2 regions of the Paenibacillus lacisediminis genome follow, and region 2 is predicted to be linked to the other one. Evidence: riboswitches for the same ligand, from Rfam matches in the RefSeq annotation. Region 2 holds a riboswitch; the other holds the start of a gene.
What was found. A riboswitch is a leader RNA that binds a small molecule or an ion and turns the genes downstream of it on or off. The one in region 2 is predicted to bind cyclic di-AMP.
Positions count from the first base shown of each region.

Region 1: it holds a riboswitch for cyclic di-AMP, as region 2 does, so the genes downstream of both, ACLD72_RS04505 (hypothetical protein) here and ACLD72_RS08435 (3D domain-containing protein) in region 2, are expected to answer to the same signal.

Region 1 is NZ_JBKIAX020000002.1:248,268-264,023, reverse strand. Features, by position in the region: gene ACLD72_RS04540 (LysR family transcriptional regulator) at 1-522, opposite strand, end outside; gene ACLD72_RS04535 (succinate dehydrogenase cytochrome b558 subunit) at 870-1,541, shown strand; gene sdhA (succinate dehydrogenase flavoprotein subunit) at 1,754-3,499, shown strand; gene sdhB (succinate dehydrogenase iron-sulfur subunit) at 3,518-4,297, shown strand; gene ACLD72_RS04520 (S-layer homology domain-containing protein) at 4,944-10,865, shown strand; gene ACLD72_RS04515 (response regulator) at 10,949-11,650, opposite strand; gene ACLD72_RS04510 (ATP-binding protein) at 11,637-13,190, opposite strand; cyclic di-AMP (ydaO/yuaA leader) riboswitch at 13,637-13,802, shown strand; gene ACLD72_RS04505 (hypothetical protein) at 13,910-14,314, shown strand; gene kdpF (K(+)-transporting ATPase subunit F) at 14,441-14,518, shown strand; gene kdpA (potassium-transporting ATPase subunit KdpA) at 14,767-15,756, shown strand, end outside.
Region 2 is NZ_JBKIAX020000003.1:480,310-496,065, forward strand. Features, by position in the region: gene ACLD72_RS08370 (L-lactate dehydrogenase) at 1-141, shown strand, start outside; gene ACLD72_RS08375 (outer membrane protein assembly factor BamB family protein) at 300-1,628, shown strand; gene ACLD72_RS08380 (MFS transporter) at 1,870-3,120, opposite strand; gene ACLD72_RS08385 (CBS domain-containing protein) at 3,138-3,593, opposite strand; gene ACLD72_RS08390 (MarR family winged helix-turn-helix transcriptional regulator) at 3,767-4,213, shown strand; gene ACLD72_RS08395 (spermine/spermidine synthase domain-containing protein) at 4,258-4,932, shown strand; gene xerS (tyrosine recombinase XerS) at 4,929-6,017, shown strand; gene mobB (molybdopterin-guanine dinucleotide biosynthesis protein B) at 6,091-6,594, opposite strand; gene ACLD72_RS08410 (molybdenum cofactor synthesis domain-containing protein) at 6,621-7,892, opposite strand; gene lpdD (prenylated flavin chaperone LpdD) at 7,889-8,215, opposite strand; gene ACLD72_RS08420 (dihydroorotate dehydrogenase) at 8,252-9,190, opposite strand; gene ACLD72_RS08425 (dihydroorotate dehydrogenase electron transfer subunit) at 9,187-9,882, opposite strand; gene ACLD72_RS08430 (polysaccharide deacetylase family protein) at 10,036-10,884, shown strand; gene ACLD72_RS08435 (3D domain-containing protein) at 10,959-11,615, opposite strand; cyclic di-AMP (ydaO/yuaA leader) riboswitch at 11,620-11,793, opposite strand; gene ACLD72_RS08440 (amino acid ABC transporter ATP-binding protein) at 12,140-12,862, opposite strand; gene ACLD72_RS08445 (amino acid ABC transporter permease) at 12,849-13,511, opposite strand; gene ACLD72_RS08450 (transporter substrate-binding domain-containing protein) at 13,611-14,465, opposite strand; gene ACLD72_RS08455 (alpha-glycosidase) at 14,830-15,756, shown strand, end outside.

The sequences.
Region 1 (15,756 bases), on a different contig from region 2:
GAGTTCATGTCCCTTGGGGACCACAAGCTCCAGATGGTCCTGAAACAGCGGTATGCACTTTAATCCGGCTTCACTGATCGAGGAGGCGACGACGCCGATGTCCACTTTTTTGTCGCGGACGTGGGAGACGATTTCATGTGTTTTGCCGGTGACGAGCTTCAGCTCTATGTCCGGGAATTTGTCCATCATCGCCTTGACCAGCGGGGGCAGCGTCGTCTGGATGGTCGTCAGACTGGCGCCCAGCGTAACAACGGTGCGTTCCGCCTTTTTGAAACGGGAAACGGCCTGCAGAAAGTTTTGATGGCGCTGCCGCTGCTCCAGGGCGTACAAATAAGCCTCTTGGCCGACACGGGTCAATTCCAGGCGTTTACCTTTGCGGTGAAACAGCGAGACGCCCCATTCTTCCTCCAATTTCGCGATTTTCCGGGAAAGCGCGGGCTGGGATAAATTGAGCAGCTTGGATGCTTTGTTTAAACTGGATTGCTCCACGACGGTGGTAAATACAAGCAGTTCTTCTAACATGGGATAACCTCCTTTTTTGGGGAAGAAAATAACAGGGCTTAAAAGTTGGCGCGGACTGTTGATGGACAAGTGATCGGACTATACCAAGCTATATGATGAAAAGGTGCTTATGTGTTTTTGGTATAACTATTAATAACTATATTGCAATTCCATTATAAGATAAAAAGGAGTAACATGAAAAGTGACACAAGATGTTCACATGTTACTTTTGTAACATAATAAAACGTCCTTGATGGTGTGGGGTATATCATATCCAAACCAAGAGGCTGTATTAATCGACTCGTCGATTATGGTTAAATTGCGCAAGATCAAGGGAAGATGGAAACTAGAAAGGGGTACGCGCACTTATGAAAGGGTTTTATTCCAGAAAACTTCATTCGCTGCTCGGAGTCATTCCGCTGGGATTTTTCATTCTGGAACACATGATCACCAACTTTGCGGCGGTCGAAGGCGGAAGCCAGGGATTCAAGGAAGCTGTGGCTTTACTGAACAGCCTGCCGCTCGTGCCGGTGCTGGAGATCTTTGGCATCTGGCTGCCGCTGTTGTACCACGGCGTCTACGGATTGTATATTGCCTTCCAGGCGAAGCCGAATAACGGGCGGTTCCCGACGGAACGGAATCTGCGGTATTTGCTGCAGCGGATTTCGGGTGTGATCGTGTTAGTGTTTGTGATTTGGCATTTATGGGAAACCCGTGTTCAAGTGGCGCTGGGCAATGTCACTCATGAAGAGCTTGGCGGGGTTATGCACAGCATCGTTACCCAACCGGTTTTCTTCCTATTGTATTTGATCTCGGTTGTGGCCGCGTCCTTCCATTTCGCCAACGGGATATGGTCGTTCATGGTCAGCTGGGGCATCACCGTCGGCCCGCGCGCGCAGCGCGTTTCCTCGTACATCTGCATGGGGCTGTTCGTAATCGTCACGGTGATGTTTGTCAGCTCGCTGATCGCATTTCGCGGGGCTGAATTCCAGGCGGAAGGAACGGCTTTGCTGGAGTCGGCGAAGGCGCTGTTGGCGTAAGGCATATGTTTATTATGGGAACAATTACAGGATAAAGCAGGTAAGATGCGGTTGCTAACAAAACTAAGCAGATGCTTTCGAAGTAAGTTTTGTAAGACGAATATTCGAAGATGTGATGCTATACAAAACTAAGCGGATGCTTCCGAAGCGAGTTTTGTACGAAGCAATTCAATGACGCAACGCTATACAAAACTTTTAGGAGTTGAAATACAATGGCTAAACAAAGCGTAATTGTCGTTGGCGGCGGTCTGGCGGGACTGATGGCTACGATTAAATCGGCTGAGGCGGGCGTGCCGGTGCATCTGTTTTCGCTCGTGCCGGTGAAACGTTCCCACTCCGTTTGCGCGCAGGGCGGCATTAACGGGGCCGTAAATACGAAAGGCGAAGGCGACTCCCCATGGGAGCACTTTGATGATACAGTGTACGGTGGAGACTTCCTGGCCAACCAGCCGCCGGTCAAAGCGATGTGCGAAGCGGCGCCCGGCATCATTCACCTGATGGACCGGATGGGCGTAATGTTCAACCGCACACCGGAAGGTTTGCTCGATTTCCGCCGGTTCGGCGGCACCAAACATCACCGGACCGCTTTTGCCGGGGCGACGACGGGTCAGCAGCTGCTGTACGCCCTCGACGAGCAGGTGCGCCGTCATGAAGCGGCGGGGCTGGTCACGAAATACGAAACCTGGGAGTTTCTCTCGGTCGTGCTGGACGATGACGGCGTATGCCGTGGTATCACCGCGCAAAACCTGCGTTCCATGGAAATCGTAACGTTCGCTTCCGACGCGGTGATTTTGGCGACGGGCGGACCGGGGATTATTTTCGGCAAAACGACCAACTCGGTGATCAACACCGGCACGGCTGCCAGCGCGGTATACCAGCAAGGTGTCCACTACGCCAACGGCGAGTTCATCCAAATCCACCCGACGGCGATTCCGGGGGACGACAAGCTGCGGCTGATGTCGGAGTCGGCGCGCGGGGAAGGCGGACGCATTTGGACGTATAAAGACGGCAAACCGTGGTACTTTCTTGAGGAAAAATACCCGGCTTACGGCAACCTGGTGCCCCGCGACATCGCCACCCGGGAAATTTTCAACGTCTGCGTCGACCAGAAGCTGGGGATTAACGGCGAAAACATGGTGTACCTCGACTTGTCGCACAAGGATCCGAAGGAGCTTGATGTGAAGCTCGGCGGCATCATCGAAATCTATGAAAAATTCATGGGCGACGATCCGCGCAAAATTCCGATGAAAATTTTCCCGGCGGTCCATTACTCGATGGGCGGCATGTGGGTCGATTACAATCAAATGACCAATATCCCCGGGCTGTTTGCGGCAGGGGAATGCGAATACCAATACCACGGCGCGAACCGGCTTGGGGCCAACTCGCTGGTCTCCGCCATTTACGGCGGCATGGTGGCCGGACCAAAAGCGGTGGAATATATCCGCAGCTTGAAAAAATCGGCGGACGACATCAGCCCGGACGTGTTCGATCGCTATCGCCAAGCGCAGGAGGATAAATTCGAAGGCCTGCTGAACATGAACGGGTCGGAGAACGCCTACGTTCTTCATAAAGAACTGGGCGAATGGATGACGGATAATATGACGGTCGTCCGTTACAATGACAGGCTGGAAGCGACGATCAACAAAATTAAGGAACTGAAGGAACGCTACAAGAAAATCAACATCAACGATACGTCCCGCTGGAACAATACCGGGGCGGCGTTCACCCGCCAGTTGTGGAACATGCTGGAGCTGGCCGAAGCGATGACGCTGGGAGCGCTGCTGCGTAACGAAAGCCGGGGCGCGCACTACAAGCCGGATTTCCCGACGCGGAACGACGAGGAATTTTTGAAGACGACGAAAGCGACATGGACGCCGGACGGTCCGCAAATCTCGTATGAGGACGTGGACGTCTCTCTGATCCCGCCGCGGATTCGCGATTACTCGAAGGATAAATAGGAGGGGATAACCATGGCGATGGCGGAAACGGAAGCAGCCGCAAAGCAAAAGTCAGGCAAAAAAGTGAAATTTATCATTACGCGCCAAGACGACCCGAACTCCCAACCTTATACCGAGGAGTTTGAGCTGGACTATCGGCCGAACATGAACGTGATCAGCGCTTTGATGGAAATTCAGCGCAACCCGGTGAACCAGCAAGGCAAGCACACCGCTCCGGTGTGCTGGGAGTCAAACTGTTTGGAGGAAGTTTGCGGCGCCTGCTCGATGGTCATCAACGGCAAACCGCGCCAGGCTTGCGCGGCGCTGATCGATCAATTGGAGCAGCCGGTGCGCATCGAACCGATGCGGACATTCCCGGTTGTGCGCGACTTGGTCATCGACCGCAGCCGGATGTTTAACGCCCTCAAACGGGTGAAAGCATGGATTCCGATCGACGGCACGTACGATTTGGGCCCGGGCCCGCGCATGCCGGAGAAAAAACGCCAATGGGCGTATGAGCTTTCGAAGTGCATGACCTGCGGCGTCTGCCTGGAGTCCTGCCCGAACGTCAACGAGAAAACGGACTTCATCGGCCCGGCGGCCATTTCCCAAGTGCGCCTGTTCAACGCGCACCCGACCGGCGCCATGAACGCCGACGAGCGCCTGGACGCGCTGATGGAAGACGGCGGCATCGAAGGCTGCGGCAACTCGCAGAACTGCGTCCGCGCCTGCCCGAAAGGCATCCCGCTGACCACTTCGATCGCCGAGATGAACCGGGATACGACGAAACGGATGTTTAAACGTTGGTTGACGGAGTAGGGGAATTATATATAGGCATATAATAGTAGGGGAGCCATGAGGGTGGTTCCCCTGTTTTATTTACATTAATAATATTTCCACTATTGCTCAAGATTTCCCGTAAAAGCTACCCGGAACTCTAACGGTTGCAGCAGCGGCTATTTTCCGAAAAAAGACCTTTTCCAAATTCTAACGGTTATGAGCGCCGTTATTCGCACGAATCTAAGCAAAAATAGCCGGATTTAAGTGAAATAAGCGCCATGGCAACCGTTAAAATTTGAAAGCAACGTTTTTGGAACAAATAGCGCTTGTGGCATCCATTAGAAAATTGGTGGGGCTGGAAAATGTATCTTGTCAGATCGGATTTGATGCAACGCTAGTGCCGTTAGGCTGGGAAATACCCGGGAAATGGGCGAATAGTGAATAGGACTATTCCATTCAACAATGGACCAAGAAAGCTGGAGTAGGTAGCAGATTCGCTCGGGTGGGGAAACCGCTTTACTACAACTACTGAATGAGGTGAATTTTCAGCGGAGCTGAACAATTCTATAATCTGACGTTTTTATTTTTTTAATCTGTATATTTACAAAACCCATGAATACATTTCATATTCAGCTTACCTTTCGGCTTTAGTCTTTATTAGGATAAAGACAACAAGGAGGAGCTTATGAAAAAGAAGGTGATAGCCGCTATTTTAGCGTGCAGCATGGTGATGTCCAGCTTTAACTTTGCCGGTTTCATTGTCCCGGCGAAGGCGGATTCATCAGAAGAAATGAACGTGTTTATCTCTGAGATTTACCCGGATGACCAATCCAATCAGAATGTAATTGAGGGAGCGGGCGGTGCGGACCTGTTTGAGTATGTAGAGATCTACAATCATTCCGGGCAGCCTCTGGCCTTCAATGAGGAATATGTCATTCGATATAACTACAACAGCGGCGCCAAAAATTTGACGGTAACCGATACGGTATATGATGATCCGAATACCGTCGTTATTCCGGCTGAAAGCCCAGCGGTACTGTGGGTGAAGCGGACAAGCTCATCCATTACCGGGGCGGCCGCCAATCTGACCGAAGCCGATTTCCGGCAGTATCATTCCGTGCCGGATGATGTGCCGGTTTATATGCTTAAGGGTCAGGACGGCCTGAACAATACGGACCGGGGACTTCTCATTACCCGCAAAGGGGATGCCTCCGTGGTCATCAGTGAGTATTACTACACCGCCGATGATGTCGGTGACGGAAAGAGCGTACATCTGCAGCTTCCTTCGTGCGGAACGGCGATGGTCCCGTTTGCCCGGGAAGCGGCGCCATCGGCCGGCCAGGTTGAACCTGCGCAGCTCACGGCAACAAACAATCACATTCCCGAAATCACTCATGCGCCAATCGCAACGGCGGATCGTTCCCAGCCCTTAACCGTGACGGCCGGCGTATACGATGAGGACGGGGATTCACTTACCGTCAAGCTGTATTATAAAACGGTGGCGAACGGTTCTTACAACGAACTGCTTATGGAAGACCGTGGGAACGGCTTGTTTGCCGGAGAAATTCCTTCCGCTCGCCTTGGAGGGGACAAGCTGTATTATGTGCTGGAGGCGGGCGACGGAACCGAGTGGGCCAGATCTCCGGAGTATGAGACCGTGCTTACCGGAGAATTGTCCGATGTGGATATTCCCCGCATTTTGATCACCGAGATTCTGCCGAATCCTGCCGGCGATTACCGGTGGGGAAGCGGGAACCAGTACGAGTATTTGGAGTTATACAACAATTCCGGGCAAACCCTGGATTTGAAAGATTACACGCTATGGTACCTTTATCCCGGAACGACGGCTCCGAAGAAATGGGTCATTCCGCAGCACACCAGCATTGAGCCCTACAGCGCAGCCGTTATCTGGTTTGCCAAGGAAGCGGTTGCCAATGGCAAAGGGTATACCACAACAGCCGATTTTAACCTGCATTTCAACAGTACTTTGTCGGATAGCGACATTATTTTTTACGATAATTCGCAGTCCTCGGACTTCAATCTTCCGAATGCTACGCATCGCGGGCTGGCCCTGTCATCTCCGGACGCTCCGGACCAATACATAGTGGAAGCCTGGTATGATTCAACCAGCACCGGCAGCTCGGACCGTCTCGTAAACGATGTCCGGAATGCGGTGGTCCGCTATGCTTATCCGGTAACCGGGACGGCCATGATGAGGTTGGATAACCGGATGTATGCCAATCCCGGCAGCATTGATCCGGGCCAGGTCCCGGTTGTGGCCGGTGTGGATATGGTCGCGCCTACGCTTCAGCACGAGCAAACCGTATACAATCTGGGGAAGGGCCAGGCCTACTCCGTTACGGTAACGAGCGACGAACCGTTGGCTTCCGCCCAAATCTTGTATGGAGCATCTGCAGAGGAGCCGACGCTGTTCACGGGTAAGCAGCCTCTTACGCTGACAGGAGAGGACGGCGGCAAATATATCTATGAAGGCAGCCTGTCGTTCGATGAGCCGGGCGTTTACCGTTATATCATCGATGCGGCGGATGCCGCAGGCAACCGGACAAGAGTGCCTTATAATTCCAGAGGCGGCATGCTGACCGTAAATGAGAGCGGGACAGGCAATGAGCTTCCGGACCCGGGCTTATCCATAGAGGGCGGAAGCATGCTGAAAGGAAAAGCTCCCTTCTATGCGTACGGACGTCAGGCGGCTGAAAACATCGAGGTCCTCTTTAACGGCCAGCCGGTGTCCCTGCGCAAAACATTGCCGGGCAAGGCAAGGCTGGGCATGCAGACCCGCGGCGTCGACCAAATCTACCAGGCTTCGGTCAGCGCGCTAAACCCGGCAGCGGAGCCGAGCTTCTTCAGCCGCATTCTGCCGAAATACACCAATGACGCCTGGTCCATGTTCGACGTGCCGGCGGATCTGTTTGTGACCGGTACTAAGGTTTCAGTGCATACCGGCAACGAAAATGCGCCTTATCAATTAAAGGATCATGACAATGTGTTCGGCAGCAACAATCATGATGACTTTGAGGTGAAAAATGTTCACCTGGTGCTGCCGGACGGCAGCGTTGTTAAGCCCGATAAGGTATTGAACTATTTGGGGAACCTGACGCAAACCACCGTCGATTACAGAGAAGACACGTATTACGGCTTCGGCGACGCGGAGTACGGGAGCAACCCCAACAAACCGATGATCAGTGATTTTCATTTCCCGGTCCCGGACGACAAATTCACGGCCCGGTATGCCGAATTGGATACTGCGGCAGTCCAGGACGGAGTATATCCGTTGACGATGACGATTGACGGACAGGAAATCGACGCGATTCAGGTTATGGTGGACAACACGGCGCCGGTTATCGAAGGAGTATCTTACGGTGACGGTCAGCTGCTGGAAAACTCCATGTTTCTCAAAGGCCCGTTTACGCTGAATGTGCTGGCTTCGGACAATTTGAGCGGCGTCGGCAAAATTGAAGCGGAGCTTGACGGGAGAACCGTTGAATTGCCGTACGATTCCTCCTCGACTCTGCTGAGTGCAGGCGAGCACCGTCTGAAGGTGACTGTCTACGACGGGGCGGGGAACACGGCCGTCCTGGAAAAATCGTTCCAAATCGAGGACGAGAAGCCGCTTGAACCTGGCGAGGTATCGCCGGCTGACTTTGCGGACAAAGTCCCGACGAATACCCGACTCCGGGCCAATGTCAGCGATCCTGGCGGCGATGCCATGGATGTCCGCTTCCTTCAAGGGGATAAATATGATTTTGCCAGACAGGATGGAATCAGCGGCTATACCGATGTTGCGGACCGTGAGCCTCCGTTGGTCCTGAACCCGGACGGCGAGGCTGAAATCGGCGAGGCTGAGGCCGGTAAAATTGCCTTTGCGGACGGAGAGTATCTCGTGACGGATACCGACTCCGGATTTCCGTACCACCGCTTTGAAATTGAGTTGGAGGAAGAGGTTCAACCCGCGGACAAGGTGGAGGTCTACTGGAAAGGCCGCACCCTGCCCGGACGCATTGTAACCCTGTATGCCTGGGATTATGATGCGGGCAAGTGGACTGCGCTGAAATCGGAGACCGGACAGGACGCCGAGACCGATATCATCCTGACCGCCGAAATTGAGGCCGGACGATATGTCCGTGACGGGCGTATTCAGGCCATGGTGCAGGATGAGGTCAAGAGCGCGAACGATCCTTTTACGATGCTGTGGTTTACGGATACGCAGTATTATGCCGAATCCTACCCCGAAATTTTTGACAGGCTGGGGGACTGGATTTCCGAAGAATATAAAAAAGGCACTTTTGCTTATGCCATTCATACGGGCGATATCGTTAACGTCGCGAATGATGAGCAGCAGTGGGCGGTAGCCGACCGCAATCTGAAAAAGCTGGATAATGCCGGTGTGCCGTACGGAGTGCTGGCGGGCAATCATGATGTCATCATCGACGGAGTCAATTACTCATACTTCGGCAAATATGTTGGAGCGGACCGGTATAAGGATAACCCTTGGTACGGCGGCGAAATGGACAACAACCGGAATCACTATGACCTGTTTTCATTCGGCGGCCATGATTTTATTTTCCTTTACATCGGCTTTGGCTTGGAGGATACGCCGGAGACTGTGGCGTGGGCCAACGAAGTGCTGCAAAAGCATGCGGACCGGATTGCGATCATCGGCATGCACGCTTATCTGGAAACCAACGGGACATTATCCAATATGGCGCAAAATGTGTTCGATCAGGTGATTGCGCCCAATAAAAATGTACAGCTTGTGCTAAGCGGACATTATCATGCGGCTAAACGGGTCGTGAAGACGGTGACGCATCCGGACGGCACAACCAGACAGGTGATCGAGATGCTGGCGGACTATCAGGGAGGGCCAAACGGCGGCAACGGCTATGTCCGGCTTCTGAAGTTTGATCCGGCAGCGGGCACGCTTGATGTGGATACCTATTCGCCATATCTGGATGACTACAATTTCTTCGATGATGCTACCGAGGACTTTACGGAGCCTTTTGCGTTCAGGGATATCCAAAAACGGGTGGCTACCGATTATATTGCGGTTAATGTGTACAAAGATACGCTGATCGGGGAGCAAAAGGGAATAACCTCCGGCAGTGTTGCTTCCGTGCCGTGGGACGGTCTTACGGCACGCCAAACCTACTATTGGTATATGGACATTACGGACGAATACGGCGCTTCGGCACGCAGCCCGATTTACCGCTTTACAACAGCCAATAATGGAACTACCCCAACGGTTCCGGGCGACAACAACGGAGATGATGACGATGATGAAGATGACGACAGGGGAAATAACGGTGGCGGAAAAGGAAATAATGGAAAAGGTTCCGACAGCGTAGGCGGCGGCGCGAGTGTCAACCCGGGGGGCAATGTCAAGCCTGCTCCGTCCGGTTCCGGCACGATCACCGCTCAAGCGGCTATTAACGGAAACCAGGCTGTTGTCTCCATCACTGAAGAGGAGCTCAGCGCAGCCTTTTCCAACGTCAGCGCAGACAAGAGAGGAATTAAAAAAGTATCCGTTGTACTGGACGACAGCGGGAACCGTTTCGACGGCGAATTTATCACCCAGCTTCCGTCGGCATTCTTTAGCGAAACGGATGGACGGAGCCTGATTGAGGTTGTTACTCCGCATGCCCGCGTGACTCTGCCCTCGGGTATGCTGAGCCGTACCGGTACGGCCGGTCCCATCGTGGAACTGGTTATCCGTCCCGACGTTCCAGCCGGATTATCATCGGAAGTGCTGGGGCTGATCGGCGGCAGACCGGCCATCGAGCTTGCGCTGCTCATTGACGGCAAGGACGTTGACTGGCAGGGGAGCGTGACGGACGTTGCGGTGTCCGTTCCTTATGTCCCTGGTGAAGGCGAACAGACCGACTCCCTTGCGGTCTGGTCCATAAATGCGGGCGGCCCTGCAAAAGCGGTGCTGAACAGCCATTACAATAAAGATTTGCAGGCGGTAGTATTTCATACCGGCCGTCTGGGGCATTTTGTCCTCGGGGGCAAGACGGTCTCCTATCAGGATGTGAGCCCTTCAAGCTGGTATGCCCAAGCTGTTAATTACCTGTCGGCAAGGGATGTAGTCAAGGGCAGCGGTGAAGGACGTTTTCTGCCGCGGAACGACATTAGCCGTGCGGAGTTTCTCGTGATGACCATGAATGCTTTCGGGATTGAGCCGGCGGCTGGTGAGGCCGGAAGTAATTTTGCGGACGCCGGCGACCGGTACTATAGCTCGTATTTGGCGGCGGCCAAGAGCATGGGACTGGTTCAGGGAACAGGGGATAACCGTTTCAGACCGGAAGCGAAAATTACCCGTCAGGATATGGCCGTGATCCTTCACTCCATCATCGCGGCGGCGGGAACCGAGCTGTCGGCGGATCACCCAAGTACGGCACAGAGCTTTAGCGACGCCGGCGATATTGCTGACTACGCGCAGCCAGCCATCAACGATATGTTGGGGGCTGGCCTGATGCAGGGAACCGACGACGGCCGTCTTTCTCCGCAGAGCTTTACCAACCGGGCGATGGCGGCGCAGGTAATTTACAATTACCTTATTAAAAGCAGAGAAGCTATTTCATTAGAATGACACTTTTCTAGTGGAAGAAACGCCCCGCAGGCCTGCAGCTTGCGGGGCGTTATTCCGTTTTCTAAGGGGCAGATATGGGTGGATTACTCCCCGGAAAGCAGGCGATATCCGATCCCCGGCTCCGTAACAATTAACTTCGGTTGTGTCGAATCTTCTTCCAGTTTCTTACGCAGATGTCCGATATAGATCCTCAGGTAGTGACTTTCTGACTCATCATGATGGCTGCCCCATACTTCCTGAAGCAGTTGCCGCTGCGTTACGATCTTCCCGGCGTTCGAGGCGAGGACTTTCAGCAGGTCATATTCTGTCGGGGTCAATTTTACCCGTTCTCCATTCATTTCCACAATTCGCTGCGCCAAATCGATAGTTAGTCCACCAATCCGAAGTACTGGTTCGTTTGCCGATTTGGCTGCGTGGCGCAGTGCTACACGAATTCTGGCCACCAGTTCTCCCATGCTGAACGGTTTGGTCACATAATCGTCGGCACCGCTATCCAAGGCCACGATCTTGTCTTCTTCCCTGTCTTTAGCCGTCAGTACGATGATCGGCACACTTGACCAGTCCCGTATCCGATTCAACACCTCCATCCCGGAGATATCCGGCAATCCGAGATCCAGCACGATCAGGTCCGGATGAATCAATGAGGCCTGCAGTACTCCTTCCTCTCCCATGGACGCTTCATGAATTGAATACTGATGAGCCAGTAAAGTCACCGTCAGCAGCTTGCGAATTTGAGGTTCGTCATCGACAATTAATATACGGGCTCCATGTTTATTTATAGCCATCCTCCTCCATTTCTTCTAAATGTACTCCGCACTGCTTGCTTAGGGGAAGTGTAATTTTAATTACGGTCCCTTGCGGTTCATTCGGCTTCGCCGTTATGGTTCCATTGTGCAACTCCACGATTCCCTTGCAAATGGCAAGTCCCAATCCCGTGCCCGTTACTTGCTTGGCAGTAGCGGAACGGTAAAATTTTTCGAAGATCCGGCTGTATTCGTCACCAGCAAGTCCGATTCCCGTATCGGAAACAAGGATAACAAGCTTGTCGTCCTCGGGTCTTACCGTTATGAGAATATCGCTGTAATCCGAACTGTATTTGATCGCGTTGCTGACCACGTTGACCAGCATTTGCTCGAGCAAAATTTCATCGCCCATTACCATAGGAACGGATGCTGGAAGGTCTACCCGCAGCTTTCGATGCTGCTGAAAATCTTTGACTTGTGCCAAGGTGACGCCGATCAGATCTTCTACATCACACCAATTTTTTCTGAGACGCAGCATGCCGCTTTCCAATTGCACCATGCTGAGCAGGTTTTTGACCAACCGATTCATACGGAGGGCGCCATCCCGAATGGTAAGAAGCAATTCCGTACGATCCTCCGAAGAAAAAAGAGAATTGCCTTCAATTAGGCTGGTTGCCGAGCCGATAATGGCGGCTAACGGAGTGCGCAATTCATGAGAAACGGAATCCAGAATAGCTGTGCGAAGCCGTTCCGATTCAGCCGTCAAATGAGCGATTTTGGCTTCCTCCGCCAGTTTCACGCGAGCAATGGCGCTGGCCGCCATACCGCCCAGGGCATCCAACATCCGCAACTGCTCGGTGGTGAACCCGCTTTTCCGATCTTTCAGATTGAGCGCCAATACCCCGTGCACACGGTCTTCGGTTCTCAGCGGCAGGTAATGGCCTGGAGAATCTCTCAAGGTATTGGTTCCGTATCCGACCGCTTCGCCGTGATCGAACGCCAGCTTGGCCATCACTTTTTCCGTTTCGCCCTGTCCCCAATCGCTATGAACCGAGGAGCAATGGGTCAGCACTAAATTGCTTTGTTCGCCCGGCAAATAAATCGCAATCTCCGTACCGATGGTTTGTGAAACTTGCTGGGAAACATTATTGAGCAGGGAATGAATGTCCGTGATATCGCTCATTTGCCGGCTCAGCACGTAGAGCGCGGCTGTATGCTCCTCCCTCTGCTTAGAGTATAGCAACTGCCTCTTCAGCTTTACCGCCAGGCTGGCCGTTAACGCGGCTACTGCCAAATAAACGCCAAACGAGATCAGATAGCGCAAGTCCGCGATCGTAAAACTCAAAGTTGGAGAAACGAAAAAGAAATCGAATGCCAAGACTCCCATAACTGCGGCATAAAGAGCTGGACGCAGTCCCCAGAGGGCGGCACTCAATAGCACGGGCAGCAAATAGAGAAGTGCAATGTTGACTAAATCAAACGCTAGTCCGAACGGCTGCATGGCGACGGTCATGAAAGCGATGAGCAAAGTGATGCTTACATAAGGCTTCCATAGCATCCACCTCGATTCCGGCTTATACATGTAACCCCTCCTGTCCGTCTATATTCCCGCTTCTAACTATAGTTCAAGGTAATGTAAAAAAGGAATAAAATAAACCGTTCAAAGGTGTAAAAATTCCGTAAAAATACATGAAAAGCCATATAATCATGAGTATTTGCGAGGAAAATAAAGATTTAATGTTCTGAGAGCGCTAACCTCATCTTAAAGTTTCTTTTTTTCACGGATATGCTAGCTGCATCGTTTTACAACAATTTAGCTAAGGAGTAAGATACAATCCATGAATTGAATGGCCATTCGATTCTGAATGGATTTGCCGATCGAATACGAAGTCAACGAGCCGAAGCTTGTGTGAGAGCAAGCCGATCGAAACCGTTGGGGGCGTCATCATCGGTCATAACTCATTTGTCAAAGACGGAGGGCGCCTCTCACCGCCCGAATCGTCAGCTAGCTGTAATTGAAAATGATGATTTCATGTATCGCTGAATCCTTGAAAGACACAAGGAACGGGGGAACCAATAGAAGCCATTAGCCGGCTTCATGGGGTGAATCACCCGGCATATTCAAATGCCGGGTGTAGGGCGACTCTCACGCCCGAATCCGTCAGCTAACCTCGTAAGCGTGTGGAGAGGCAACATTTTGTCGCGGGCCGGTCGGGTCGACTGCAAGAAGCCGCGGAAAAGGTTCCTCTTTTCCAAGGCTTCTTTTTTGTTGCCTTCTTTCTTGATCCGGGGGAGGAAATTATGGAGAAAAGCCGTATTTTAGTGGCCGCTTCCAATCAAGCGGGGAGAAACTTCGTTCAGTTGCTATTGTACCGAAAAGTCCCGGTAGCGGTCCTAACCAATAATAAAAGGGAAGAAAAGTTGCTGAGGGAATTGGGAGTGGATGAGATTTTGCGTGTAAATACCACCCGTAATCAAATGGGCGGGGTGCCCGCATTTCCGATCGGTCGCGTGTTTATCTTTGAGACCAGCTTGCCGCTGAGCTGCCAGTATTTGCAGGTCGCTTCCCGCTGGTCGTGCGGGGCGGTAACTGTCGTGACGACGGCGTGGCACCCGGATGCGATTTATAAGCAACTCGGTGCTTCCTACGTGGTGCACACAAAAAGCGGGGAAGTCGGGTTTCTGCTCAGCCACCTGACGGATTAACCATTGGAGGAGTGTCATGATGCTGGATATTTGGATGGTACTAACGTTGACCGTCGCCTTCGCGCTTATAGTTGGATTTGTCGTTTGGTGCGGTAAAACGGTGGAGGATACGGGAGGCGAACGCGAATGACCATCGTGTTGATTTTTACGTTTGCATTGCTGATCTATCTAATCTATGCGTTGCTTCATCCGGAAAAGTTTTAACGAGTTTTGTTTATGGTGAAAGTTCAAAACGTCGAGTTTTGTTTATAGTGTAAGTTCAAAAAGTCAGGTTTTTAGGACCGAGAAGGTTGGATGAAGCTAGGGACTGAGTAGCGGAGCGTACGTTTTGGGTACGTGAGCAACGGAAGGCCCGGCTGAATTCAAGATTCGACGTCGAGTCCTCTTCTTTGAACGGCTTCGTCATGGAAAGATGACTTTTTGAACTACCTCTAATAGTGGGAGGAACGGTCATGGATATACTGCAAATCATAATCGTAATCGGTATTTTAATGCTGATCGCCAAACCGCTCGGTAATTATTTGTATCACGTTTTCTCTAACGAACCCAACCGCACGGATAAAATATTCGGGTGGGCCGAGAAACCCATTTATGCGGTCATCGGTCTGAAGCATCGCGCGGGCATGAGCTGGAAACGGTACGCGATCAGCTTTATCGCAACCAACCTTATGCTCGTCGCGGTAAGTTACTTGCTGCTGCGGGTGCAGAGCGGCTTGCCGTTGAATCCCAACGGTATCGGCAATATGGAGCCGACGCTGGTGATGAACACGGTGATCAGCTTCATTACGAACACAAATCTGCAGCATTACAGCGGCGAGACGGGGCTGACGTACTTCTCGCAAATGGCTGTGATCATGATGATGATGTTTACGTCGGCGGCTACGGGCCTCTCGGTCGCAGTCGCGTTTGTCCGGGGCATTACGAGCAAGGGCAAAACCTTGGGTAATTTCTTTGAGGATTTCGTTAAGGCGCATACGCGGATTTTCTTCCCGCTGGCGTTGATCGTCACGCTCGTACTGGTCGCGCTGCAGGTGCCGCAGACGCTTGGTTCTACCCTGACGGTAACGACGCTTGAAGGCGCGAATCAGCAGATTGCGATCGGGCCAATCGCTTCGCTGGAGTCGATCAAGCATCTGGGCACCAACGGCGGCGGCTTTATGGGCGCTAACTCGTCGCATCCGTTTGAAAATCCGAACCCGCTGACCAATGTGATTGAGATCCTGTCGATGTGGTCGTTGGCCGCGTCGCTGCCCTTCATGTACGGCAGATTCGCGAAAAGCCGGAAGCAGGGTTGGGTTATATTTTCGGCGATGATGGTCTTGTTCCTTGTGTTCCTTACTGTTGCTTACACCGCCGAGAAGAGCGGCAATCCGGTGCTGAACGCGCTTGGCATCGATGCTTCGCAGGGCAGCATGGAAGGGAAAGAGGTGCGCTTCGGCATC
Region 2 (15,756 bases):
GTATATCTCGGCGTGCCAAGCATCGTGGACCGTACCGGCGTACGCCAGGTGCTCGATCTGCAGCTCGGCGATGCGGAATTGACGCAGTTCCAAGCTTCGGCCAACAAGCTGAAATCGGAAATCGCCAAACTGGAGCTCTAATTACGGTAACTCCGCACCAACAGCAAAACGCCCAGACGCTGAAATGAACAGCGCGCTGGGTTTTTATTTTTGCATAACATTTGTTTATTAAAACAACTTTCCCTCCTCCTACGGCGTATTATTAACTGAAACCGGTAATCATGAAGGAGATGGTTCTATTGACACAATCCAAACTTATTCTGAACACAATTCTTACTACGGCCCTGCTTGCTTCGGGAACAGGACTATCTTGGACTTCCGGCGCTTCCTTAAGCGCTGTCCAAGCAGCCCCCACGACAACCGTTTCCACAAACAACAATCCGGCCCAAAGTGCCTCCGTCCCGTTGCTTTCGCCGAAATGGCAGGCCAAAGCGGACGGATTGGGCTTGTATGACACCCAGGCTCCAGTTGCAAACGGACTGGTTTATTATTCTGTCTCCGGTACGCTTAAAGCGGCCGATCTGGACACAGGTAAAGTAAAATGGTCATACAAATACGGCTCGCATCCCGAGGTCGTCACCGCAAGCTCGGTCTTCTTGATCGATTTGAACGGATACCTGGTTAAATTGCAGGCCAAAACGGGCAAGGTTCTCTGGAAAGTTAAGGCAGCCAAAACGCCGATCGTAATAGGCGCATATGCGACCTTACTAAATGACGTGTTATATGTAACCAATGAAAGTGGCGGTATTGCTGCCTATCATCCCGATTCAGGCAAAAAAATATGGGCGGATAGCAAGCTGCCCATGTATGCAAGCGACATTGTCGGCCAGCATGGCGGAGTGCTTGTTGTCTATAGCACGGTCGACAATACCCGGACGCAATTTTTCGGGCTGGACGCAGCCAGCGGCAAAAAGCTGTGGCGTCTGGAAGGCGTTTACTCCACCGTTTCCTTTAACAAAGGTCAGCTTACATTAAGACAGGATGCGGACCCTACGGCCAAAGCTCCCGTCAAAGGGTACCTGGCGACACTGGTTACATTCAACACAGCCAACGGTAAAATAACGAAGCAGGAAAATTTTCAACCGCTGAGTGATATAAGGCGGTTAGGCAGCTACTATACTGTGCTTCAAGACAATGAGCTGTATACGGTTGACGGCAACCTGGATAGCAATGAAGCAGTACTGACGCGCATCAAGCGGGGGCAAGAAAACGCGGCCGCGATCAAAAGCTATGCCGAATACGGGCAGTGGCTGGCCGGGCCGATCAACGGAACAGCATATTTCCATAAGGATGGGCAACTTACCGGGCTTAACCTGGGCAGCGACAAAACCGTGAAATTCAGCATCCCGGCTACTCCGGGACTGCATTTGCAGATCAGCGGCAAGGCGGTATTTGCTGGGGCGGAAGATGGTTACCTCTATATTATGAATGCCGCTACCGGCAAAACGCTGGGCCGGGTCAAGACCGGAGCGCAGGAGTACGGTACCATTTTCGTCAAAAACGGAGCTGCGCTGGTCCAAACAGATACAGGATTACTGGCGGTAGCGCTGCCGAAGGAACTGCAATAATGAACGACTGCTGATTAAGCCCCGCTTGAGGGCGGCGTGATAAACCATAAGGTCTAACCGCTGCCCTCAAACGGGGCTCTGTATAGTTAATCTGGTGAATTATATTAATTCATGCCATTAATCCTGAGGTACTATCTATTAGGAGTTTATTATATCATGGCAGCCGCCCGGAAGAGCAATCAATCACCCGAAGCGCTGCAGAGCGCTCCGAGTGATCAGTCGAAGTTATTACGGCACGGCGTTAGTGCCCCGATTCCACCTGGTCGACATGCTGCACATGCTTGCTGTTTAACGCAATGAACACGACCGCCAGCATCACGAACCCGGCTCCGACGATGAACGGAACATGCGGACTGTACCATTCGGCCAGCTTCCCGGCCAAAAACGGAGCAACCGCGCCTCCCAAAAAGCGCAGGAAGCTGTACGCGGCGGATGCGGTGGACCGCTCTACCGGCGCGGCGTTCATGACCGCTGTCGTGATCAGGGTGTTGTTGTTGCCGAGCAGCGCTCCGGCAAAAATGACGGCGGCGATGATCACCCAAGGCGAATCCGCCCAAATGCCCATCGCCAGCAGCACTAAAGAGAACAGGAACAGCATAGCGCACATCGATTTGAGCGTGCCGAATTTTTCCTGCAGTTTGGGGGCGGTGCCGACCGAAGTAATGGCCAGCAAAATGCCCCAGGCCAGGAAGACGTAACCGAGCCCGTGCTCATCGAGCCCCATGACGAACGGAGCGTAAGCCATCAGCGTGAAAAAGCCGAAGTTGTAAAAGCAAGCGGTCAGCCCCAATACAACCAGGGAACGATATTTCATCGCCTTAAACGGGGCCAGGATCGAAGTGCGGGAGCGCGTAACCTCCCCTTTTTTCTCCTTGGGCATCAGCATAATGAGGCCAATGAAAGCGATGACCATCAAGGAAGCGACGCCGAGAAACGGGCCTCTCCAGGAAATAGCGCCAAGCCAGCCCCCGAGCAGCGGCCCGACCGAAATGCCGAGGCCCACCGCCGCTTCGTACAGGATGACGGCTTTGCCCGTGCCACTGCTTGACAGCGTAACGATGGCCGACAACGCGGTGGCCACGAACAAGGCATTGCCAAGGCCCCAGCCGCCGCGCAGCCCGATGATCGTCCAGACATCGCCGGCCATCCCCCCAAGCGCCGAAAAGACGGCGATAACGACGATGCCGGCCAGCAGCGTCCACTTGATGCCGATGCGGGAGGAAATCGCCCCCGTGATCAGCATCGCTACCGCCATCACGGCGTTATAGCTCGTAAACAGCAGAGTAACCTGGCTGGGCGTAGCGTTCAGGCTTGCCGAAATCGCCGGAAGGATCGGATCAACGAGACCGAGTCCCATAAAGGCGATGATCGAGGCAAAAAAAACAGCCCATACGGACTTAGGTTGTTTCAGCAAGCTTGGTTCCCCAAGCTCCAAAGGACTTGATGTACCGCTTAGCGGCGCGGTTTTGGCCGATGATGTAGATGATGACATATAATCTTCCTTTCGTCTTACATTAAAGATTTGAAGGAATGCCGGATGACATCCCCGCGGCTGATAATGCCCGCGAGCACCCCATTGCGCTCGACGGGAAGCTTCTTGATTTGCTTTTTCCCCAAAATAGCCGCAATGTCCTCGATTTCTTCATCCCATGAAACTTTAATGACTTTCTTTTTGCCGATTTCCATAACGTTGAGGTCAAGCAATCTTCTGGCTCTTTCCTCGTAAGCCTCCTGATCTCCTTTGAAGACGGCCACATAATAGATCGAATCGACAACGACATCGCGGTGTTTGCCGATGTAGCGCATGATGTCCCCATCGCTGATATATGAGACGATTTCGTTTCGTTCATTCACGACGGGCAACCCGCTGATCCGATGCTCGATGAACCTTTCGATCACCGAACGGACCGTATCGCTTTCTTTCACCTTGTAGACCTGCTTGATCATAATTTCATGCGCTTGCATGCAAATCCCCCTAATCGATATAATTGTATTATACAACTACCTGCTTTTTTGTCAAGGTTGCGGCCGGGTCGCCAGCTCCCCTCCCAAGTCTTGCGCCGCCTGGTTTCATTTCAAATTCCACAGATGATATGTTACGATAAAATTATATTAAAAAGCTGTGAGGTATTCATGATATGGATCAAAATTCCCTGGAAACGATCGAGTTGGAAATCGCCATCTTATATCGCCGGATTACCTTCGTAACCGCGGCGAAAAAAAACGGCAACCTGGACCGCTCCGCCTATTTGCTGCTGCATCACATCCGCTCCTTCGGCTCCATCGGCGTCAAAGCGTTGGCTGACGAATTTCAACTGGATATCTCCACCGTAAGCCGGCAGACTGCTGCACTGGAGCAAAAAGGCTACGTCAAGCGCACGCCCGATCCCGATGACCGCCGGGCGTATTTTTTGGAGATCACGGAGCTGGGGACCACGGAGTATCTTGCTTACAAGCTGGTCCGGTTAAACCGGATCAGTGAACTGCTCAAAGATTGGTCCGACGAGGATACCTGGCAATTTGGCCAGTATTTGGAGAGATTTAACCAGGCGCTGCTGGATCATTCCAAAGCAAATGAAAATTAGATACATAATTATTGTTATGTTAACTAAATGGGAGGTAGTTATTTATGAACGATACCCATCATCCCGCCGAAATCATCGAACGCGCCTCTACTCCGTACGGGGAAATTCAACTGCAGCGGCGCGGCGAATTTTATGAAATTATCAGCAACGGCACATTTCTGATGGCAACTTATAATGGGGAATCAGAACGGCTGCTGGTGCAGCGCGCCCTGGAGCAAACGAAAACCCCCGGCAAAGTGCTGATCGGCGGCTTGGGCGTCGGCTTTTCACTGCAGGAAGCGCTGGGGGACCCGCGGGTACAGGAGGTTACGGTCGTCGAAATCGAGGCGAAAGTGATCGAATGGAACCGGACCGTTCTGGCCCCGGTATCGGATAATGCCCTGCGGCATCCGAAAACCAGGCTGGTGCACGCCGATCTAATCGCCTGGATTTGGGAGACTGACGAAACGTTTGACCTGATTTGCCTCGATATCGATAATGGCCCGGACTGGAAGGTGTTTGACGGGAACGCGTCGCTGTACGACAACCGGGGACTTGAAGCGCTCAGCCGGCGGATCAATCCGGACGGATGCATTTCTTTTTGGAGCGCCACTCCCTCTCCGGAGTTCGCCGAGCGGCTGCACGCTTTTTTCGGGAACGTGGAGATCCGGGAAGTGCCGCAAAGCCATGGCGATCCGGATTATGTGTTTCTGGTGCGGGCTGGAGGTGCCGGCCTGTGAATGTGCAAAAAGCGATCGACCGTAAAAAACTCGACGAAAAAACGCCGTTAATGCCATGGTTTGTGCAGCAGTTCATCGATTATAAGCTGCCCGACCTGTCCCCTTCCACGCTGCTGGAGTACGTGCGGGACTATGAGCAGTTTTTCGGCTGGCTGCGGGCCGAAGGATTAACGAAGGCGGAAAAGAACGGAGAAGTCACGCTAACCGATCTGGAGACGCTGCGCATGGAGGACGTCGTCGGCTACCGGCTGCATTTGACGACCCGGACCGAGGGGACGAATTCAAAAATCACGGTATCGCGCAAAATGTCGTCCCTCCGCTCCCTGTTCCATTATTTAAGCCAAATCGCCGAGGATGAAAATTTCTACCCGCTGCTGAAACGCAACATTATGGCCAAGGTGGAAATCAAACGCATCCACAAGCCGAAGGATACGGCGGCCAAGCTCAAGGGGAAAATTCTCGAGGAGGATGAACTGCTCGAATTTATCGGCTACATCGCCGAAGGGTATGGCCACGATATCGAGGGTAATAAGCAGGCGCTGTACGCTTACGAGCAAAATAAAGAACGCGACGCCTGCATCGCCAGTCTGATTCTAAATTCGGGACTGCGGGTGTCCGAGGTCGTTAACCTGAACGCCGACGATCTGGATTTGAACAACAAGCTCATCTATGTGTACCGCAAAGGGAACAATGACGAAACGTTCAAAACACCGGTTTATTTCCGCGAGCAATCCAAAGACGATCTCGCCCATTATTTAACGCTGCGGCACACGCGTTACCGCACGCCGAAACGGGAAAAAGCGCTGTTCGTCGCCATCCCCAACGGGCAAAAGGAAGGCAAGCGGATGACGAAACGGGCCATTCAGGCGATGATCATCAAATACGCCAAACGTTTCGGCAAACCGTACCTGACCGTGCATAAGCTTCGCCATTCCTTTGCCACGGACTATTATCTGCAAAACGACATCTATAAAACGAAGGAACAGCTCGGCCACGCCTCGACGGAAACGACCGAGGTTTACGCCCATCTCACCGACAAAACGATGTCCGAAGCGATTGAGCGCCGAGTCAGTGGCGGATCGTAAAGAGGTCAGTTGCCGGCCACCGTACGACAAAAAAGGACTCCCCCGTTATTTAAGCTGGAGAGTCCTTTTTTGTTCAGACGAGAACATGTTGCTTGAGGAACGCCGCAATCCCGTCCAGATCGTTCCGCTCAAAGCAGCGAAGCCCGGGCTGCTTTAGCTGCTCCAGTTCGGGGATCTCCCCTTCCCTGTACACCACGGCGCAAACCCCGTTAAGCTCCGTCAGCAAAGACGCGTCCTCGGCGGAGCGGAGCAGCACCATTTTCGGATAAGGCTCGCGCTTAAACCCTTCAACCAGAATAAGATCGTACGCCTGAAAATGCCCGATCAACCCCGCCAGCGGCGTCTCCCGCTCTTCCACGATCGCCGTTCGCCATGGCGAGACGATGGCGGCGGCGGCAGCGCCGGCCTCACGGTGGCGGTATGTATCCGTCCCTTCCCGATCAACCTCAAAGCCGTGGACGTCATGTTTGATGACGGCAACGCGAAGATTCATGGCATGAAACATCTCCAGCAGGCGAGTGATTAACGTCGTTTTACCGCTGTTTTTATAGCCGACGATTTGGATGATCGGCGCCATTTCGTTGCCCTCCTTGTTCCTGATGCTCAAACAGAACCGCCCGGAAGTTTCAGCACGGTGACCATTTCTCCCGCTTCTTTCGGTTCACTGGAAGGAGGAATGACGATCAACGCGTCGCTGTCCTTGATCGTAATCATCACGCTCGATTCGTCGAGTTCGGCCGGATAAGCATAAAGCTTGCCCTCTTGTACTTCCAGTCTCCCCCGAACGTAACGGGTAAAGTTGTTGATTTTGGGGTAAGACCTAGCCAGCTCCGCCGTTACTTCCGGCAAAAACGGTTGCGGAACGCCAAGCATCCGGCCGATCGCCGGGCGCACGTACAGCTCGAAGCCGACAAAGCAGGCGCCGGGGTTTCCGGACAACGCGAACAACAGCTTCCCGTCCTTCACGGCGGCGGTCGTCACGCTGCCGGGACGCATCGTCACTTTGTTGAACAGCATTTCGACATCGCCTCCGGACACGAGATCGGCCATAATGTCGAAATCCCCGACGGAGACGCCCCCGGTCGTGACCACCGCATCATAATCGGCAAATGCCGTCCGCACCCGCAGGCGGGCCAGCTCCAGGTCGTCGGGAATCGCCTCCAGCATCACCGGCTCTGCGCCCGCTTCCCTCACCTGGCTGGCCAGCATATACGCGTTGCTGTTGCGGATTTTTCCGTCCTGCAGCGGTTCGCCGATTGCCAGCAGCTCCGAACCGGTGGAAAAAATCGCGATCCGCGGCCGTTTGATCACCGCTACCCGGTCGATTCCAAACGTCGCGAGCACGGAAATCTCACCGGCCCCCAGCTTACGTCCAGGCTCCAAAATAACCTCTCCCGCGGCGAGCTCCAATCCCACGGGGGTAATGTTCTTGCCCGGCTCGATCTCCCGGACGAGCCGGATGTATGTTTTGCCGTCCTCCTGGACCGTCTCGGTCATTTCAAACATGACCACGGCATCGGCTTCGTCCGGCACCTTCGCACCGGTCATAATGCGTGCCGCTGTTCCTGGCGTTAGCGATACGGAAGGCAAAAAGCCGCAGGGGATCTCGTCCACAACCTCAAGCAGCACGGGACGGTTCGCGCCGCAGCCAGCCGTATCCCGGCTGAGGATGGCAAAGCCGTCCATCCCCGAGCGGCGAAAATGCGGATACGGATGCGGAGATGTGACCTGCCCGGCCAAAATACGCCCTTGTGCGTCCGGCAGCGCTACGGTTTCTGCCGGCAGGCGGTGGACATAAGGCAAAATCCTTGCTTGCGCGTCCGGAACCTGCAGCGCTTTGCGGCGAAACTTGTCTTGCCCTGAATCGGTAGTCATTTTTTAACCTCCTGCAAATATTCATCCAGTAAAGCGGAGGCTTTTTGTGAAACGGCCACAATTTCCGCCTTGCTTAAATCATCGTAATGGATTCCCATGACCACGGTCACCGTCCGATTCAGCGCCGCGGCGGCCCGGCGGGCGAATTCCTCGCTAAGCGTGTGCTCTTTATGGCCGGGAACGGCCGAGGTTTGCACGACGATGCCCTCCTCCGCCTCATAAGCGGTGGACGCCGCCCCGATATGGACCTCTCCGCCGCCAATCGTGAGCAGCAAATCGCGCCCCATCGGAATCGCCTCCAGCTTGATGTCGTCAAATGTCACTATGCCGCAGCCTCCTTTTGTCCATGTAACCACATTTTAAAGGATTCCGCGGATTTCGTCCAAATTTCGGATGCCTTCGGCGCGCATAAACTCGGTCAGCCCGGCCACCAATTGCTCGCCCGCGCGCGGCTGCACGAAATTGTAGGTCCCGATCTGAACGACGGCCGCCCCGGCCATGATAAACTCGATGATATCCTCGGCGCTGCTGATGCCGCCCATACCCATGACCGGAATCGTAACGGCCCGGCACACCTGATGGACCATCCTTAATGCGATCGGCTTGATCGCCGGTCCCGACAAACCGGCGTACAGGTTGTCGAATAAGCTGCGCCGCCGGTAAATGTCGATTTTCATAGCCGAAAACGTGTTGACCAGCGAGACCCCGTCCGCGCCCTCCTCCTGGCACATCGCGGCCATCCCGGCGATGTCTTCGGCATTGGGCGACAGCTTGACGATCAGCGGCAGCTTCGTGGCCGCGCGCACCTCGCGGACAACGCCGCGGGCGATCTCCGTTTTGATCCCGTAGGCCATTCCGCCTTCCTTCACATTGGGGCAGGAGATATTTAACTCGATCATATCGACCGCCTGACGCCCCTCCCGCTTGCGCCGGGCGGCGTCCTCATCGATCAGGCGCGCGCCCTCCGCATATTCCTCCAGCGTGTTTCCGCCCAGATTGGCGATTCGCGCCAAATCGAGCTTTTCCCAATACGGACATTCTTCGCGGAGAAAGGCGGCGACGCCCGGATTTTCCAACCCAACGCTGTTAAGCATCCCGGATGGCGTCTCGGCCGCGCGAAGGCCGTCGTTCCCCGCCTTCGAATGCAGGGTCAAGCCTTTGCCGCAGATCCCTCCAAGCCGGTTGAGATCATACAGCGCACCGTACTCCCGTCCGAAACCAAACGTGCCGGAAGCCATGACGATCGGGTTTTTAAAGGAAACCCCGGCGATGGAACAAGACAAGTCGATCCCGCTCACGCAAACACCACCTCCTCCACCGGAAAAACGGGACCATCCGTGCACGCTTTTTTGCGGCCATCCCGGCATTTCACGCTGCACACCAAACAAGCGCCGATACCGCAGGCCATCCGGTTTTCCAGGGACACGTACACCTTGGCCCGGCTTTCCGGACTCGTCTGCTTTTGCTGCACGGCTTGCAGCATCGGATGCGGTCCGCAGGCGATGATCGTATCATATGCGCCAAAATCGACGCGGTCGAGTATCGATCCGCCCACATCCACCAAAATCCGGCCCGTAGACGCCTGGCGAAACTCCTCCACCATGTACGCTTCCTGGCTGAAGCCGAGAAATACATCGGCCTGCGGCGCCGTTCTCAAGGCAAAATAAAACGGGGCGATGCCGATGCCGCCGCCGACAAATGCCGTTTTCCCCGCCAACGGGGGAAAGCCGTTGCCAAAGGGCCCTTCCATTTGGAGCGAATCGCCGGGCTTCAGCTGGGAGATCAGCCTGGTTCCTTCCCCGGCAACCCGGTACAAAAATCCGATCCGGTCCTCCGTCAAATCAAAAATACTGATCGGCCGCGACAGCAAAGGATACCTTTCGCCGGCGCGGAGCATATAAAACTGGCCCATTTTCCCGGCAAAGCGGCCTTCCGCCATCAATAAAAACACGCCGTCAGCAATGTGCCTGTTGCTAACCACAATAGCCACCAAATCCACCTCTTCCTTACGTCTGCTTCATCAAAGAATGCAATTTTTCGGGAAGAACGTCTGTGATGTTTTTCATAGCATGCTTCTTTATAAATCCCGGTAAAGATGGGCATACCAAATCATAACAACACCCGGACGAAGGAGGAAAATTCGTTGTCTACCCTGTTCAGAAACGTGCTGATTTCCATTTCCATTTTGGCGGTGACCGGTTTATCGGGGGGAAGCATGCCCGTCATGCCGGCCCTTTCCGAAACGCCCCGCGCTGTGGCTGCCGCGCTAAAGCCTAACGGCACGGAAGCAAGCGCCACAGCCGCCGCACAGGTTCAGGCGAACGCCAAGCCCAAGCCGGCCGATTTAAGCGAGCTCCAGCGCAAATATTCCGAAACCTTTAAATTTCACGGACCTAGAGTCAAGCAGGTGGCGCTGACGTTTGATGACGGGCCGGACCCAAGATTTACGCCGCGGGTTTTGGACGTTTTGCAAAAGCAGGGCGTAAAGGCGACCTTTTTTGTCGTCGGCAACCGGGCGAAAAAATTCCCCGCGCTCGTAAAACGGATCCACCATGAGGGCCACCTCATCGGCAATCATTCCTTTGGCCACCCGAATTTCGGAAAACGGTCGCTAAAGCAGTTTCAAGCGGAAATTTTACGCACGGATAAAATCATTCAGCAAACCGTCGGGTATCGGCCGAAGCTGATCCGTCCTCCCTACGGCGAAATCCGCGAACCTCAAATCCAATGGGTTAAGAAAAACGGCTACACCATCGTTAACTGGAACGTGGATTCGCTGGATTGGAAAGGGCTGGACAAATCCAAGGTCGAAGCCAACGTACTCGGCGCCGCAGGGCCCGGGTCGATCGTGCTTTTCCACGCCGGAGGGGGCGTCGGATCTAACTTAAACGGGACGGTCCAGGCTTTGCCGGAAATTATACAAACGATGCGGGCCAAAGGTTATCAGTTTGTCGATTTAGCCGAATTGCTGCATACGACGAAGTATAGATAAAAAGAAAAGCGCGAGGCATCAGACCCTATAGTCTAGCGCTCGCGCTTTATAAATTGGCTTACCAAAAATGAACCTTACTTCAGCACGTACAGGGTGACATCCTGAAACCCGAACGTCATGGCGGATGCTTTGCTGCCGGGAATGAAGATGTCGACGCGCTTGCCTTTGATCGCGCTCCCCTGATCGCTGGCGGTGGCCACGAACGCCTGCTTCGGCAAACCTTCATGGTCATAGCCGGTGACCAGCACTTTCGTTCCCATCGGAATCACGCTAGGGTCGACGGCGATCGTACCAAGCTTCAGCGGGTTGCCGAAATAATCGACCGCACCCCATTTTCCGTTTTCGTCGGCGGCTGCCGAGTAGGCCGATGCTTTCACCTGAATCGTATTGGAATAATTAAACGTTTTTCCCCAGGCCTCGACGACTTTGTCCGTTGCCAATAAGTTTGGCCCCGACGCCGCTTCGGCTTTCATCGTCTTTGCCGCAGGAGCTTCCGTTTCCGGAATCGTCAACTTCAACCCTTCGTATATATTGCCGGGATCAATCCCTTTATTGGCGTCCATCAACTGCTCCAAGCCGACCCCGTATTTCTTGGACAACAGATAGAAGGTATCTCCTTCCCCTGCCGTATGTACCGCATCCGCGTGCACAGGTACCGTTTGCAAAACCGCCGCTAAACTTGCGGCCACCAGTGTTGTTTTTGCGATTTTCGAAAATATGCGATTTCTCAACTGTCCGTCCTCCTTTTATACGCCTGCGGAGTTAGTTGTCGGATTCGGGAAAAAGGATATCCCCGGCGCCCTGTTTCAGCGCTTCACCCCAAGAAAACCGGCCTCGTCCGTTAAACGCTCCGTTTTTCGGTGAATCATCCCCCGCACCTGCCGAGGCAGGTTTTGGCTTACCTGAATATATCACAATTTTGTAACCATTGGGGCAGGAAATAGTATCCATAACGCGGAAACCCGCATTCCCATGCGATAAATTCGTCGAAGAAATCATGACAAATCGGTAAAATTGGAAGTGGATAGCGGTCATTTTGGGCGTTATTTGGCCAAATGAGCAGGCAAACAAAAAATAGCGGTCATTTTTGTCCTTATTGTTCAAAGGAGCAAGAAAATTCCGCCTCATTTGCGGCATCTGCCCAAGAATAGGTACAAAAACTTCCGCTATTTCAACCCGAAGTGTAAAATGTCCGGCAATAAGACCATTTTTTACCGCTAAGGAGAAGCCTGAATTCATCGGATTGCGATCAACCCTACAGCACTTTGCTTAAAAAATCCTTCGTGCGCTGATGCTGCGGCGCGCCGAACACCTCCTGCGGCGTCCCCTGCTCAAGAATCACGCCCTGATCCATGAACAGAATCCGGTCTCCGACCTCGCGGGCAAAGCCCATTTCATGGGTGACGATGACCATCGTCATCCCCCGCTCCGCCAGGTTCTTCATCACGTCCAGCACCTCGCCGACCATTTCCGGGTCAAGCGCCGAGGTAGGCTCGTCAAACAGCATCACATGCGGCTCCATCGCCAGCGCGCGGGCGATCGCAATCCGCTGCTTCTGCCCGCCGGACAGCTGGGAAGGATACGCGTCCCGTTTATCCTCCAGCCCGACCGTGTGCAATAGATCCATGGCGATCGCTTCGGCTTTGCCCTTGTCGAGCTTTTTCACGCGGATCGGCGCCAGCGTAATGTTGTCGAGGACGGTTTTGTGCGGGAACAGGTTGAAATGCTGGAACACCATACCCATTTTCTCGCGGGTTTTGTTGATGTTGTGCCCCTTCCCGGTAATCGATTCGCCTTCGAAACGGATTTCGCCTTCGGTCGGAACCTCCAGCAGGTTCAGGCAGCGCAAAAACGTGCTTTTCCCCGATCCGCTGGGACCGATGACGACGACGACCTCGCCTTTGGAAATTTCCAGGTCGATCCCCTTCAAAATGTGCAGCTGGCCAAACTTTTTATGCAAACCTTTAACGGTGATCACTGGTCTTCAACTTCCTTTCGAACACGCCCAAAATACGGGACAAGGTGAATGTCAAAATAAAGTACATGATTGCGATGATCAGATACGGCGTCATGCCGTCGTACGTAATGGTCACGACCGATTGCGCCTGGAAAATCAGCTCGGTCGTACCGATGATCGATACGATTGACGATTCTTTGATAATCGTGATGAACTCGTTGCCGATCGCAGGAAGCACCGATTTGATCGCTTGGGGAATGATGATATGCCGCATCGCCATCCCTTTGGTCATTCCCAGTGAACGGGCGGCCTCCCCTTGCCCGCGATCCACGCCCTGGATGCCGGCGCGGAAAATTTCCGCCAAATAAGCCGAGCTGTTGATCGACAGCGTAATCGCCCCTGACTGAATCGGCGAAAAGTTGATGTCGAACATAAACGCAAACCCATAGTGAATGATCAGCAGTTGCACCATCATCGGTGTGCCGCGTAAAAATTCCACCCAGGCATGGCCGAGAAAACGCACGATCCCCCAAGGCGACATGCGCAGCAAGGCGATGATCAGCCCCAGGAAAAAACCGCAGACCACGCTGATCGCCGCCAGCACCAGCGTATACTGCACGCCGGCCAGAAAGTAGCCCTTATACTCCATAAACATCGAAATCAAATCCATAAAGCATTCATTCCTCCTCGTTTACCTCAAACCCTTACGCAAAAAAACAGAAAATAGCGAAAAAGACCTTCGCTATTTTCTGCAGGTTGCAATCCGCCATTATTTCTCGGCCAGCGCGCTCGCTTCAGTGACGAATTTATCGATGCTGCCGTCGCCGATCAAGCGGTCCAGCGTGGAATTCACCTGATCCAGCAACTCCTGGTTGCCTTTCTTCACGCCGATTACATAACCCTCATCTTCGTTTTCCGGTTTGGCGTCGGTGATGACAAGCCCTTTGACGTTCTTAACGAACGATTCCGCTACCGGACCTTCCAAAATGGCCGCATCCACACGGTTCGTATTTAGCTGCATAATAATATCGTTGATTTTGGCCAGTGAAGTCAGTTTACCGTTCGGGACCTTCTTGGCCATTTCCTCTTGAATGGAGCCTAGCTGCACGCCGATTTTAGCGCCCTCCAGCGATTCCATCGTGCTGAATTTGTCTTTATCCGCTTCACGGGTCACTACCGCCTGCTCGGCTTTGTAGTAAATTTTCGACATATCGATTTGCTTGGCGCGTTCCGGCGTCGGGCTCAGCCCCGAAATGACCAGATCCACACGGCCGCTTGCCAGCTCGTTCAGCAAGGAGTCGAACTTCAAATCCTTAATCTCCAGCTTCGCGCCCATGTCCTTGGCGATTTCATTGGCGATCTCTACGTCGAACCCGACGATTTGGTCTTCGCCTTGCTCGTTTTTAATGTGGAACTCGTACGGCGGGAAATCCGCGCTCATACCAATTGTCAATGTTTTGTCCGCTGTAGTTGTATCCGGTTCGGCCGCCTGCGCGCCGTTTTGTGTGGTTTGGCCTCCGGTATTACCGGCCTGGCCTGCACTGTTATTTTTTCCCTGTCCGCAGGCTGCCAACACGAAAGTTAGCATCAAGACAGCTGTTAGTAATATGCCCCATTTTTTCATTCGTCTCTCTCCTGTCCTTTTTTCCACAAATTATTAACGTGATCATTACTGGGCTAATTATAAATCAGATTGTATATATATGCAAAGGATTTTCATGCCATTCATCAGATTTTCACACATTAACCGTTCCCCGCTCTCCCGCGCGCCCTTCATTTATAATACTTTGGTCAATTATTACCGCTTGACCCTCGGCCATTTATGGCGCGGTACATATTGAACGATGGTTTGATAAACAACCCCCCATTGCTCATCATCAAGCGTGCCGCCGGCTAACCTGCTATCTCCAGTTCATGCTCCGCGAAAAGTTTGGGAATAATGGGACCATGGAAACCAATACTCGATGAAAAAGAGGAGGCGTCGATCCGTGCTGCTTGAAGCTCTCTATCACGTCCCCCGGGACAAGTGGGCCTATGCCTATGACCCAGCAACAATTCATCTTCGCTTTCGCACGAAACGGGATGATGTCGAACGGGTTTTCGCCCTCACGGGCGACAAATACGACTGGAAAGGCACCTATCAGGAACTGGCGATGGAAAAAGCGGCGCATGACCGGATGTTCGACTATTGGGAGGTGTCCGTCCGGCCCAAATTCAAGCGTCTGTCATACGCTTTTAAACTGGTTTCCGGAGCCGAAACGGTGTACGTGCAGGATTCGGGAATTCAAACGGAAGAGCCAACCCCGCCCGGCGAATTGTTCGAATTTCCGTATATTCACGAGATCGAGGTGTTTAAAGTCCCGGAATGGGCCAAACAAGCGGTTTTTTATCAAATCATACCGGAGCGGTTTGCTAACGGGGATCCGTCCAATGATCCGAAGCCGGTGGAGACCTGGAGCGGAAAGCCGACCCGGGAAAACTTCTTTGGCGGCGACCTGCAGGGCGTTCTCGATCATCTCGACGACCTGGTCGACCTCGGCATCACGGCCATCTATTTCACGCCGCTGTTTACCGCGCCCTCCAATCATAAATACGATACGATGGACTATAAACAAGTCGACCCCCATTTCGGCGATAACGAGCTGCTGAAAAAGGTCGTCGAAAGCTGCCACGAACGCAGCATCCGCGTCGTGCTCGACGCCGTGTTCAACCATTGCGGCGAGCAGTTTCCGCCGTTTCAGGATGTGCTGAAGAACGGGGCCGCTTCTCCTTACGCCGACTGGTTTCATGTCAACAAGTTCCCGGCGCGCGTGGAAAACGGAGTTCCAACGTACGATACATTTGGCTTTTTTCCGAAAATGCCGAAATTCAACACCGCCAACCCGCAGCTGAAGGAATATTTGCTCGGCGTCGCC